One region of the uncultured Megamonas sp. genome, then DNA from elsewhere that is predicted to be linked to it. Evidence: riboswitches for the same ligand, from Rfam matches in the RefSeq annotation. Region 1 holds a riboswitch; each other region holds the start of a gene.
What was found. Region 1 has a riboswitch for thiamine pyrophosphate ahead of thiS (sulfur carrier protein ThiS). Riboswitches for the same ligand answer to the same signal wherever they lie in the genome.
Positions count from the first base shown of each region.

Region 2: linked by a shared signal. The riboswitch ahead of thiC (phosphomethylpyrimidine synthase ThiC) and the one ahead of thiS (sulfur carrier protein ThiS) in region 1 are both predicted to bind thiamine pyrophosphate.
Region 3: linked by a shared signal. The riboswitch ahead of cytX (putative hydroxymethylpyrimidine transporter CytX) and the one ahead of thiS (sulfur carrier protein ThiS) in region 1 are both predicted to bind thiamine pyrophosphate.

Region 1 covers NZ_CAUBSM010000012.1:50,700-55,241, reverse strand. The annotation lists gene Q5I67_RS08710 (MATE family efflux transporter) at 1-598, shown strand, start outside; gene Q5I67_RS08705 (Cof-type HAD-IIB family hydrolase) at 653-1,444, opposite strand; gene Q5I67_RS08700 (DMT family transporter) at 1,590-2,450, shown strand; TPP riboswitch at 2,494-2,599, shown strand; gene thiS (sulfur carrier protein ThiS) at 2,809-3,006, shown strand; gene thiF (sulfur carrier protein ThiS adenylyltransferase ThiF) at 3,009-3,647, shown strand; gene Q5I67_RS08685 (thiazole synthase) at 3,663-4,421, shown strand; gene thiH (2-iminoacetate synthase ThiH) at 4,460-4,542, shown strand, end outside.
Region 2 covers NZ_CAUBSM010000015.1:39,744-44,285, reverse strand. The annotation lists gene deoD (purine-nucleoside phosphorylase) at 1-631, opposite strand, end outside; gene thiC (phosphomethylpyrimidine synthase ThiC) at 749-2,053, opposite strand; TPP riboswitch at 2,137-2,235, opposite strand; tRNA gene Q5I67_RS09550 (tRNA-Arg) at 2,355-2,431, opposite strand; gene Q5I67_RS09545 (hypothetical protein) at 2,486-3,490, opposite strand; gene Q5I67_RS09540 (ATP-binding protein) at 3,598-4,542, opposite strand, start outside.
Region 3 covers NZ_CAUBSM010000004.1:142,088-146,629, reverse strand. The annotation lists gene lepB (signal peptidase I) at 272-808, opposite strand; gene rplS (50S ribosomal protein L19) at 884-1,225, opposite strand; TPP riboswitch at 1,389-1,495, shown strand; gene cytX (putative hydroxymethylpyrimidine transporter CytX) at 1,568-2,770, shown strand; gene glyQ (glycine--tRNA ligase subunit alpha) at 3,112-3,990, shown strand; gene glyS (glycine--tRNA ligase subunit beta) at 3,993-4,542, shown strand, end outside.

The DNA of each region.
Region 1 (4,542 bases):
TTTAATGTTTCGCACTGTTTGTCTATTGACGATAAATAATTTATTTGCCATAGCTGGGGCAAGCATGGGGACAGTTACACTAGCTAGTAATGCTGTTATTTTAGAAATTATTTTTATCGTGGTCTACTTTATTGATGGTATGGCAAATGGTGTGAGTGTATTTTCAGGAAAAGCAAAGGGATATAAGGATATAAATCTATTAAATTCAGTATTAAAGATAAGCTTAAGATGTTTAGCTATATTTATAATTTTTATTTCAGTGATTATGTATATCACTAAATCGTATTTTATAAATATGATGACTGATTTAGCAGTCGTAGCTAATTATGCTAACGATTATAGTATCTATTTGATTTTGCATCCAATATGTGCTTGTGTGGGATTGCTTTTATATGGTATGTATACAGGTATTGGTGGCAATACAGCTTCTATCAGAAATATGATGTTTGTCGCTGTGATATTTTTTTATATCTGCCAAAAAATATTGATGTCTTATCTAGGTAATGATGGTATATGGCTAACATATAATTTAACGTATTTATTAGAATCAATTATTCTCATTTTGTATTTACCGTCATTAAAAAAATATTTTAATTAAAGAAAACCTACTATAAATTACTTTTAAATAAGTTAATTTATAGTAGGTTTATTTTTATAATACGTTATATTGTTTTAAAGCATAGGCTATGCCATCATTATCTACATCTAAAGTGATGAAATCCGCTATCTGTTTTAAGCTATCATTAGCATTTCCCATAGCGATGCCATATTTTACAGCTTCAAGCATTTCCACATCATTTCCGCCATCGCCAAAAGCCATAGCTTCATTAATATCTATATCATAATAAGCTAAAACTTTTTTGATGCCTGTGCCTTTACCGCCATCTTTAGGAATAATATCTGTAAAATAAGGACACCAACGAACAGCTTTGCAATTTGGCAAATATGGTAAGACTTCTTGTTCCTCATCTTCATTTAAGAAAATATTCAATTGATATGTTTTATGATTAGATACTCGACTTACATCATCAAATGCCCTATCAGGTGCAGTATCTCCCAGTTTTTCTTTTAATTTTGCCAAGCGGTCATTATAAAGATTAAAATAAAAATAATCCATTTCCATAAAACCACAAGCGATATCTTTATCTTTGATGTAATTTGTAAATTGAATTAAATCTTCGCGATTTAAATATTCTTCGTGTAAGATTTTTCCTGTACTATCATAACAATATTGACCATTAAAAGTAATATAACCAGTGAATAAATCGCCAAATTTATCAATTAAAAATTTTAAGTCATATGGCGGACGACCAGTTGCGATAAATAATTTTATTCCTTTAGCTTTTAAAGTATGTAAAGCCTGTATTGTAGATTCAGGAATTTTATGTGTTTTAAAACTGACTAAAGTGCCATCAATATCAAAGAAAATAGCTTTTATCATCATATCACCGTACTTTCATTAAAATCATAAAATATAAATCAATTAATTATAACAAATTTTAAGCTAGTACGTATATTGTTTTTATGCTATATTATAAACGGCAATTATTAACTAGATAAATATATAGAGAAAGAGATGTGATTTTTTAATGAATGCAACTTTAAAAAATATTACTGCCATGCTTGTTTTTGGTAGTATAGGTTTATTCGTGCGAAATATAGAAATTGCAAGTTCACAAATAGCCCTAGTGCGTGGTTTTATAGGAGCTTTTGTTTTATTTATCGCGATGATATGTCTACATAAAACATTTAATCGCCAAGCTTTAATAAAAAATCTACGTTACTTATTAATTGCTGGTATAGCTATTGGTTTAAACTGGATTTTTTTATTTCAGGCATATAATTACACTACAATAGCGACAGCAACACTTACATACTATCTAGCACCTACTTTTGTAGTATTATTATCACCATTTGTATTAAAAGAATCTTTATCTACTTTTAAAATTATTTGCGTTGTTTTATCCTTATTAGGTATGGCATTAGTTGCAGGTATATTCAATGATAATCAATCAGGAACGAATGATTTCATCGGAGCTATATACGGTACATGTGCTGCGTTATTTTATGCTATTGTAATTTTAGCAAATAAATTTTTTAGAAATATTGCTGCTCTTGATAGTAGTATTGCTCAATTATTATTGGCTTCAATAATTTTATTACCTTATGTAATTTATCAAGATAATTCATGGAGTATGAGTGGTTTTTCCTTGTTATCTTTACTTATTTTAGGTGTTATACATACAGGTATAGCATATTTATTATATTTTTCATCATTGCAGACATTACCAGCACAAAAAGTTGCTATATTTAGCTATTTAGATCCTGTGACTGCGATTATTTTATCCACTGTACTTTTAGCTGAACCAATGAGTATATCCCAATGGATTGGTGCTATTTTGATTTTAGGTTCATTATTTGCCAGTGAATTAATAAAGAAAAATAATTAACGATTATTGACAAATAATAATTTATAAATTATATTGTATATATAAATTAATAACAGGGAGCTAGTAAACTGGCTGAGAGGAAGTTGTGAACTTCGACCTATGACCTGATTTGGATAATGCCAACGTAGGATAATATTTGTAGTTTAATGATAATTATAAGAGATGGCATTATGTCATCTCTTTCTTATTTAAATATCTATATATTAATATTAGTTTAAATTAATTTTTAAAATTGCATAGAGTTGACCATGTGATTGAACAGGAGTTCATGAAGGGGTGCACCACCGCGGGTGTATCTTTTTGTGGACTCCTTTTTTAATAAAATTTTTCAAAAGATAAAAAATGAGGAGGTCTTATTTTGATAATAGTTAATGGACAAAATCAAGAAATATCTTTGCCTATGGATTTAGTTACTTATTTGCAAGAAAATAATTATCCTTTAGATAAGATAGCTATAGAGTTAAATGGTCAAATAGTCCCAAAAGCAAAATATGCACAAACTATTTTAAATCCTAATGATAAATTAGAAATCGTAACTTTTGTTGGTGGTGGCTGATAATGGCAGATATTTTGGCAAAAGAATTAATTTATCAAACTTTAAATGACCGCCATGGCATAGTCAATCAAGAAAAATTGAACAATGCTAAAGTTGCTATAGCCGGGCTTGGCGGTTTAGGCTCTAATATTGCTGTGGCACTGGCTAGAATAGGTGTAGGTCATTTACATTTAATTGATTTTGACAAAGTAGATATCAGTAATCTCAATAGACAACATTATTTCATCTCACATTTAAATAAATATAAAACGCAAGCTTTAGCTGAGCAATTACAAATGATAAATCCTTATTTAAATATTGTTACTAATTGTATAAAGGTAACAGAAGATAATATATTCTCATTATTTAAAGATGAAGATATCATCTGTGAAGCTTTTGACGTTCCCGAAAATAAGGCGATGTTAGTAAATAAGGTATTAGAACTTTTCCCCGAAAAATATATTATCTCAGGAAGTGGTATGGCGGGTTTTGGTCATAGCAATGAAATTCATACTCGCAAGGTGATGGGTAAATTTTATATCTGTGGTGATGAAAAAACTGCATTATCCAATGAAAATAGTTTAATGGCTCCTAGAGTAGTTATTTGTGCTGGTCATCAAGCAAATTTAATCACTCAATTGATTTTAGAAAATAATTTATAAAGAAGGTATCATATTATGTGGCAATTAGGAAAACATCAATTCAATTCAAGATTTATTTTAGGTTCTGGTAAATATTCTTTAGAATTAATTCAAGCAGCAATCAATGAAGCAAAAGCTGAAATCGTAACTTTAGCACTTCGCCGTGTAAATAATGGCGGTATGGCTAATATTTTAGATTATATTCCCAAAGATATAGCACTACTCCCTAATACTTCTGGAGCTAGAAATGCCGATGAAGCCATTCGCATAGCTCGTTTATCTAAAGAACTTTGTGGCAGTGATTTAGTAAAAATTGAAATTATGCGTGATAGTAAATATCTTTTACCTGATAATTATGAAACTATCAAAGCTACTGAAGTTTTAGCTAAAGAAGGCTTCACTGTTATGCCATATATGTATCCAGATTTAAATGTAGCTAGAGATTTAGTAAATGCTGGTGCTAGTTGTGTAATGCCTCTTGGTGCTCCCATCGGTTCTAATAAAGGTTTATGTACAAAAGAATTTATTCAAATCCTCATAGATGAAATCGATTTACCAATTATCGTAGATGCTGGCATCGGTAGACCTTCTCAAGCTTGTGAAGCTATGGAAATGGGTGCCACTGCTATTATGGCTAATACTGCTATAGCAACAGCAGGTGATGTCGTTCGCATGGCAAAAGCTTTTAATTATGCTATTGAAGCAGGACGCCTCGCTTATGAAGCAAAATTAGGTCGTATAAAAGCACAAGGAGCAAGTGCATCTTCTCCATTGACAGGATTTTTACAAGATTAATTATTAATTTAATCAGTAATAATTGTGAGGTAAGATGAATGAATAAAGATAATCATATTAATGAAAGTATTATTAATGATGAAGTAAGAGCTGAATTAAAAAAAGAACGTATTGACCATAT
Region 2 (4,542 bases), on a different contig from region 1:
CTTCGCCTGTAAATAAGTGATTACTTACAGTGAATACGCCAAGTGCTTGTACATCGTGACGAGCGGCAAGCATATAAAGAGCAGCTGTTTCCATTTCTACAGCAAGACAGCCATATTGAATTAATTTTTGTAAGTCAACTTCTTCATCATAGAAACGGTCTTGGCAATATACATTACCGATTTTTACAGGGATATTTAATTTTTTAGCATGATGATATGCTTTGCCTAACAATTCAAAATCAGCAAGTGGAGCATAATGAAGTCCATCGCCAAAAGTGCGAACAACGATGCCACTATCAGTAGTTGTTCCTTGTGCGATGACTACATCACGAACATGAACATCATCTTTTAAACCACCGCAAGTGCCGACACGAATTAATTTTTTAGCATGATAATCGCAGATTAATTCATGTGCATAGATAGAAATAGAAGGAATACCCATACCAGTTCCTTGGATAGAAACTTTATGACCTTTATAAGTTCCAGTATAACCAAACATATTGCGAATATGATTGTAGCAAACAGGATTTTCTAAGAATTTTTCAGCGATGTATTTTGCACGTAATGGATCGCCAGGAAGTAAGACAACATCGGCAATTTCACCAATTTTAGCTTCAATATGATTACTCATGAGAATACCTTCTTTCAATAATAGTAATAATAGTAATTTAAAATGATATATTGAAATATCTATAAAAATTTTATCATAATAAATGAAAAAATGCAGGAATTATCCTGCATTTTTAATTTAACAATGTTCGATTGTAGCACCGAGGTATTTATTGACGATTTCTACTGCACAGTAATCGCCACACATAGAGCAAGCAGTTGTGCCTTCTGGATTACGTGAAGCACGTCTTTGGCGTGCTGTTTGTGGATCAATGGCTAAGTTCATTTGTTCTTCCCAATCAAGTTTTTTGCGGGCTTTAGCCATATTTAAATCCCAATCTTTGGCACCTGGTACATTTTTTACAATATCAGCAGCATGAGCGGCAATTCTAGTTACAATGACACCGTCTTTTACATCTTGAACATTTGGTAAGGCGAGATGTTCAGCAGGAGTTACATAGCAAAGAAAATCTGCACCACAAGAAGCTGCCATAGTACCACCGATTGCGGCAGTGATATGATCATATCCTGGAGCTATATCAGTGACAAGTGGGCCAAGAACATAAAATGGAGCATTATGACAAATGCTTTTTTGCAATTTCATATTTGTAGCTATTTGATTAAATGGTACATGTCCTGGTCCTTCAACCATTACTTGCACTCCTCGATCCCAAGCACGTTTTACTAGTCCGCCTAAATTTAGAAGTTCTTGAATTTGGGCATGGTCAGTGGCATCTGCAAGACAGCCAGGGCGAAGACCGTCACCAAGACTCATTGTGACATCATATTTTGTACAGATATCTAAAATATCATCGTAGCGTTCATAAAGTGGATTATTTTTTTCGTTGTAGAGCATCCAACCTGTGATGAATGAGCCACCACGACTAACTACGTCCATATAACGACCTTCTGCTTTCATGCGATTGATTACATCCATAGTTACACCGCAATGAATGGTCATGAAATCAGCACCATCTTTGGCTTGTTTTTCGATGGCATGGAGTAAGTCTTCTTCTGTCATTTTTACTACAGCACCATGGGCTTTGATGGCATCAACTGTTGCTTGATAAATTGGTACAGTGCCAACCATGACAGTGGAGTGTTTTAAAATTGCTTGACGAGAAGCATCTATATTATTGCCAGTACTTAGATCCATTACAGAATGAGCACCAGATGTGATAGCGACATTTAATTTTTCAATTTCAGGAGCTGGGTCTGGAAAAGCACTAGATGTACCTATATTAGCATTTACTTTAGTACAAAGTCCTTCACCTACACCATAAGGATGTAAATTTTGATGATTGATATTAGCACAAATGGCGATAGTACCTTTGGCAACGCGTTCACGAAGAGTTTCAACATCCATTTTTTCTTCTTGAGCTACGATTTTCATTTCATCAGTGATTTTACCAGCTCTAGCTGATTGCATTTGTGTCATTGTCATAATTTTGCCTCCATAAATAAATTAAATCTAAATGGCAAAAAAATAAGCAGATTGCAAAGAAAAGTTGCAAATCTGCTGTGATTATCATTTATTTGCCACTTCCCTACGTTGGTTTTAACCAAATCAGGTTCTAAGGGTCGGAATAATTCCTCTCAGCTTCAAAAGCACCCCTAGTGGATTTTTTTCAATTTTCTTATATTATAGTTTATTATTAGAGAAAAAACAAGGTTGAAGATTATAAATAAAAAAAGGATATCAAAAAGATATCCTTTAAATTTTTAACTATTTATGATTGAGTTAATGGTGCGACTGGCGTGAGTCGAACACGCGACCCTTCGCTTAGGAGGCGAATGCTCTATCCGTCTGAGCTACAGCCGCAGTTTTTAGTTAATAAGCTAAATTTTAGCACAACTAAATTTAAGTCGCAAATTTTTAATTTATAGGAGCACCAATAGGGCCTACAGAACCAATTGGATTAGTAACACCGCTAGCAGCTGGTGAAGTAGTAGTATTCACTGGAGTTGTATTAGTTGGTGTTGTTGTTGCGGTATTAGTTGTTGTGTTAGTTGGTACTGTAGCAGTTGTTTTGTTTATTTGATAACGTGTAGCCCATTCAGGATATTTATTAGCATAATATCTTATTTTCTTGAATTCTACATCTTCGGTGCTTTCTGGAATGATAGAATGCATATTTTGATCAAGATTTGGTGTTTTATCAATCCAATTAGTATCAGGAGACCAGAAATGATATTTTAATGTTCTAGCTGTTAAGTTTTGGACATTATATTCTTTTTTCATAAATTGAATGGAAGATACGTTACCAGCAGAATCTTTATTTTCTTGCCAAATCCAAACGATGATATTGTTATCTATTTGACGAAGTGTTGCAGTATCAGCACTGCTTTCGCCAGATTCATTACTCCATAATCCAAGCCAACGAGCATTGGAAATGAGACGACCACCTTCACCTTTATTGAAGACGCGATCAACAATCATAGCATAAAATTTTTCATCAAAAGATTGAGAATTGATGTCTTTATTTACAGGATTGTCATATTTTAAAGTATAAAGAGCTTTACCATCTTTATCGTAGAAGATTTCTTCCATATAACGTAAAGTTCTTTCTTGAGGATTAATTTGGACGCGGGCTAAGCTATAAACTAATTGATTAGGATCATTGATAGGAAGTTTCATATTAGCGATAGTTTCAGCTGCACCACCAGGAGCATATCCCGTTTTTATCCAATCTTCAATACAAGTAGGAATATTATTTTGACTAGATACAGTCGTTATTCTAGTCATAGAAAAATACTTGCTATATTTATCATCTGAACTAATCCAATACCATTCTGAATCAGCAGCAAAACTGATTTGAGTATGGAATAAAGTGAAAACCATTAATACCATTAAACATATTATATTTTTTATTAATCGCATAAGTATGCACCCTCATTATATAGTATAAAATTATTACTCTCTTATTATACCAAAAATTTTAGCTTAAACAATAAGAAAACCCCTAAAATAGGGGTTTAAAAATTTTTTTAATCTGATTTTAAAGAAAAGCGAATGCGAATGCAAGTACCTTCGTTAAGTTTGCTTTGAATGTTTAAATTTGCATGGTGAAATTCAACGATATGTTTAACGATAGCAAGACCTAAACCTGTACCTTCGACAGTGATTTGAGAACGGGATTTATCTGCACGATAAAATCTTTCAAATACATGTGGTAAATCGTCTGACGCTATGCCTATACCAGTATCTTTTATTTGTAAAATGAGATAATTTTTTTCTTCATTTAGTAGTGAAATATTCACTGAGCCATTATTTTTGTTATATTTTATGGCATTTTCAATAAGGTTATAAATCAATTCTTCTATTAATTGACGAACACCAATAATTTCACTATTTGGATTTTCTTTAAAGATGACTTTCACTTGTTTAGCTAAAGCTTTGTCGTTTAAACGTAGAATGATTTGTTTACAAATAGCAGAAAGATTAAGCGGTTCTTTCATAAAAGTACTATTTTTTTCATCAAGTTGAGATAGCTTGATTATATCTTGAATTAAACTGATTAAACGTTGAGCTTCTTTATAAATTTTGCCTGCAAATAGAGGTATATCATTTGGTCTGACCATATTATTTTGTAATAGTTCAGCAAATCCAGAAATAGAAGTAAGTGGTGTTTTTAATTCATGGGAAACATTAGCAGAGAATTCTTGACGCATTTTTTCTGCCATGCGTTTTTCTGTGATATCTACAAAGAGAATTAAGGCACCTTTTACTATCTTGTGTTTAGTTACAGGACTAGCGATAATTTGATAAGTTTTTTTGTCGAGCGTAAAATAAAATTCCTGTCGTTCGCCACGCATTACATTTTGAGCTGCTTGATAAAGTGTCTCATTATTTACTAATGCAAATAAATTCTTGCCAATGTAATCTGTTTTTTCGGCATTTAAAATATTCAATACGCTATGATTAATAGCAAG
Region 3 (4,542 bases), on a different contig from region 1:
GTAAGTTTATTATATTCTAAATGAAATATTTTTTCAATATATAATATTTTGTAGTTTGTTAATTTAAAAAAAATTCTAAAATTTTACTTCAGATAAATGTAGAGAAGTAAGGAATGTTATATATTATATGATATAATATACAGTATTTATTTCATATAAATTAAATTTATAGTTTAAAAAAATTTTTTTATTTTGTTAAAAAATATTTATATTGATAAATTACATAAAAAAAGAATGCCTATAAAATATCTTATAGGCATTCTTTATATTATCATGGTAATGTTTTTATTTTATCGATTGGCCAGAAGATTAAAACAGCTTTACCTTTGATTAAATCAAATGGTACCATGCCAACATCAGCAAAACGACTATCTTCAGAATTATTGCGATTATCGCCCATTACGAAAATATGTCCTTCTGGTACAGTAGCCAGTGGATAATCTCCTCTAGTTGTGCTTAAGATATATGGTTCATTTTTTAATTCACCATTTACATAAACATGACCATCTTTGATTTCAATAGTATCTCCAGGAATTGCAATTACACGTTTGATAAAATCACGGCTAGGATCTTTTGGATATTGGAATACTAAGATATCACCACGTTCAGGATCATGTAAATTATAAATAAATTTATTAACGACTAAACGCTCTTGATTTTGTAATGTCGGACGCATAGAAGGTCCATCAACTAAATATAATTCTACTACAAAATGACGAATGAATAAGGCTAAGACAACAGCGATAGCTATGGAAATAACCCAATCTTTAATTTCACTACCTAAAGATGACTCTTTTTTATCAGCCATGATAATCCTCCCTCTACTAGAACATACTAATAAAACAAAAGGGACTTGCCATAGGCAGTCCCTCTTATGAAGATATTAGCGTCTTTCTTTAATACGAGCAGCTTTACCAGTAAGGTTACGAAGATAATAAAGTTTTGCTCTACGAACAATACCTCTACGAGTAACTTCGATTTTTGCAAGGCGTGGGGAATGTACTGGGAAAGTACGTTCAATACCAACACCATAAGAAATTCTTCTTACTGTGAAGTTTTCACGAACGCCAGAACCTTGGCGAGCGATTACAACACCTTCGAACATCTGAATACGTTCGTTGGATCCTTCAACTACTTTTACATGTACGCGAACGCTATCGCCAGGGATAAATTTAGGGATATCGTTACGTAATTGTTCCTGTTCTAAAGCCTGAATAATATTCATTATTTTTCCTCCTTAATTCAAACGTTCATATAAGAATATCTCACAGCGGACCGTTTGTTGCATACTAGGCTATTTTATCATATAAAAATGGGCTATGCAATATATTTTTGGGAGATTTTTCGAGAATTTGACAAATATTTTAGGATAATTTATATTAAAGGCAGAATATGAAAAAGGGAGCTTGTAGACAGGCTGAGAGGAAGTTGTGAACTTCGACCTATGACCTGATTTGGATAATGCCAACGTAGGGAAATATTAGTTTGATTACGTATTTTCAAGGAAATGGCATGGCTATTTCCTTTTTTTATTTTTAAATATTTTTATTTTTTATGAGGTGATTTTTTGTCTACATTTTTTACATCAACAAATAATTCTAGTTTTAATGTATCATTGATTTGGTTTGGTACAGCAGTTTCTGTGGCTGAAATCATGACAGGAACTTTTTTAGCACCACTTGGCATGAAAAATGGATTTTTAGCTATTTTAGTAGGTCATGTAATTGGTGGAATTATTCTTTATTTAGCAGGGATTATCGGTGCTAATAAACGTTGTAGTGCTTCTGAAAGTATTAATTTATCTTTTGGTAAGTTGGGTTCTGTTAGTTTCTCTCTATTAAATACTATTCAATTAATAGGTTGGACTTCTATAATGACCATCATTGGGGCACAAGCTTTTAATAAATTAATGACATCTTTATGGAATATGGGAGAAAATACTATTTTATGGACAATTATCATAGGTCTTTTTCCTTGCATTTGGATTTTTAGTACAATGGATTTTGTGAGTAAAATAAATAAAGTAGTAATGCTTTGTTTATTGCTTGCTTCTTTATATTTAGGTTTTGGAGCTGTATTTTCTACAAATGAAATTGTAACATCTATAGATGAGGGTATGAGTTTTGGTATGGCAGTAGAATTGAATATTGCTATGTGTTTATCATGGATGCCAGTCATATCAGACTATACAAGAACGCTTAAAAATCAAACTACAGGTACATTAAGCTGTGTAGTGGCATATTGTTTTGGTAGTATTTTAATGTATACAATTGGTTTAGGTAGTGCTGTTCATTATGGAATAACAGATATTTGTGACATTTTCATGTTATCTGGATTAGGTATTATTTCTTTAGTTGTTATTTTATTATCTACAGTAACGACTAATTTTATTACGATAAATTCTTCAAGTATCTGTTTAAATCATATCAGTAATCAATTAGATGTAAAATATACAGCATTTTTTGTATGTATAATTTCTACATTGCTTGCTATTTTCTTATCTATGGAGCAATATGAAACTTTCCTTTATTTTATAGCAGCGACTTTTGCACCATTGTTTGCTATTGCTTTTTCTGAGTATTTTTTCAGTCATAATATTTATCATCAGAATTCATTTATCACTGGTAAAAATTGCATTTTATGGCTAATTGGTTTTATAGCTTATGAATTATTGATTGATTATAGTACTTTTATTGGCATTACTGTTCCTGTTATGGTAGTTATAGCTATTGTTAATGTTATATTGAATAAATTGGTTGTAAAGAAATAATATAAAATATGTTATTTTAATGAGAAAAAATAATATAATAAATATTGAGTTAAACAACATAAAGATATTGACAAGGATTTTTTCTTTTGCTAGACTTTATGTACAGCGATGAACTAGAAAAGTAGCTTCATTAGATTAGCGAGTAGTGATGGTGCAAGACTACAAGAAGTGAATGGCACTAGGGAGCTTTATAATAATAAATAACATTCTAAAGAGGACTTAAATATATTTAAGTCAATCAGGGTGGAACCGCGGGAATACATCTCGTCCCTGTAACATTTTGTTGTTACATGGGCGAGATTTTTTATTTTGTCGCCCATGAATATCAAGGAGGTATATTTATGACATTTCAGGAAATTATCCTGACTTTGCAGGAATTTTGGTCTAAGCAAGGCTGTATTTTAGCTCAACCTTATGACGTGGAAAAAGGTGCAGGTACTATGAACCCTTCTACATTTTTACGTGTACTTGGCCCTGAACCTTGGCATGTAGCATATGTAGAACCATCTCGTCGTCCAGCTGATGGTCGTTATGGTGAAAATCCTAACCGTTTATTCCAACATCATCAATTCCAGGTAATTATGAAACCATCTCCTGATAATATTCAGGAACTTTATTTACAGAGTTTAGCAAAACTCGGTATCAATGAAAAAGAACATGATATCCGTTTTGTTGAAGATAACTGGGAATCTCCAACACTTGGTGCTTGGGGACTTGGTTGGGAAGTTTGGCTCGATGGTATGGAAATCACACAGTTTACTTATTTCCAACAAGTAGGTAGTGTTGATGTAAAACCTGTAGCTTCTGAAATCACTTATGGTCTTGAACGTATTGCAATGTATATCCAAGAAAAAGAAAATGTTTATGATATTGATTGGAATGGTACATACACTTATGGTGATGTATTCCATCAAAATGAATTTGAACAATCCACTTATAACTTTGAACTTGCAGATACTGCTCTTTTATTTGACCTTTTCGATAAATACGAAAAAGAAGCAATTCGCGTAATTGAGCTTGGCTATGTTCATCCAGCATATGATTATGTATTGAAATGTTCTCATACATTTAACTTGCTTGATTCTCGTGGAGCAATCAGCGTATCTGAACGTACAGCTTTCATTTCTCGTGTACGTAATCTTGCTCGTCTTTGTGCTCAGTGTTATTTAAAACAGCGTGAAGAACTCGGCTATCCTCTCTTGAAGAAAGGAGCAAAATAATAATGGCTAAAGATTTATTATTAGAAATTGGTACAGAAGAAGTTCCTGCTCATTTTATGCCAGGAATTTTAGCTCAATTAAAACAAAAGGCAACTGCAAAATTTCAAGAAATGCGTCTTGATTTTGATGAAGTAACAACTCTTGGTACACCTCGCAGAACTGCACTTTTGGTAAAAAATCTTGCAGAAACTCAGCAAGGTGCATCTAGTGAATATAAAGGCCCATCTACTGCTATTGCTTTTGATAAAGATGGTAATCCTACAAAAGCAGCTATTGGTTTTGCTCGTGGTAAAAAAGTAGATGTTGCTGATTTAGTAGTAAAAGATGGTTATGTATATGCTGTTTCCAGTGAAGAAGGCAAACAGACTGTAGAACTTTTACCTACTTTATTAAAAGAATTAGTAGAAGGTTTGAATTTCCCTAAAAATATGCGTTGGGGCGATTTAGATTTCCGCTTTGTACGTCCACTTCGTTGGCTTGTAGCCTTATATGATGAAGAAGTAATTGATTTTACAGTAGCTAATGTAAAATCTGGTCGCATATCTCGTGGTC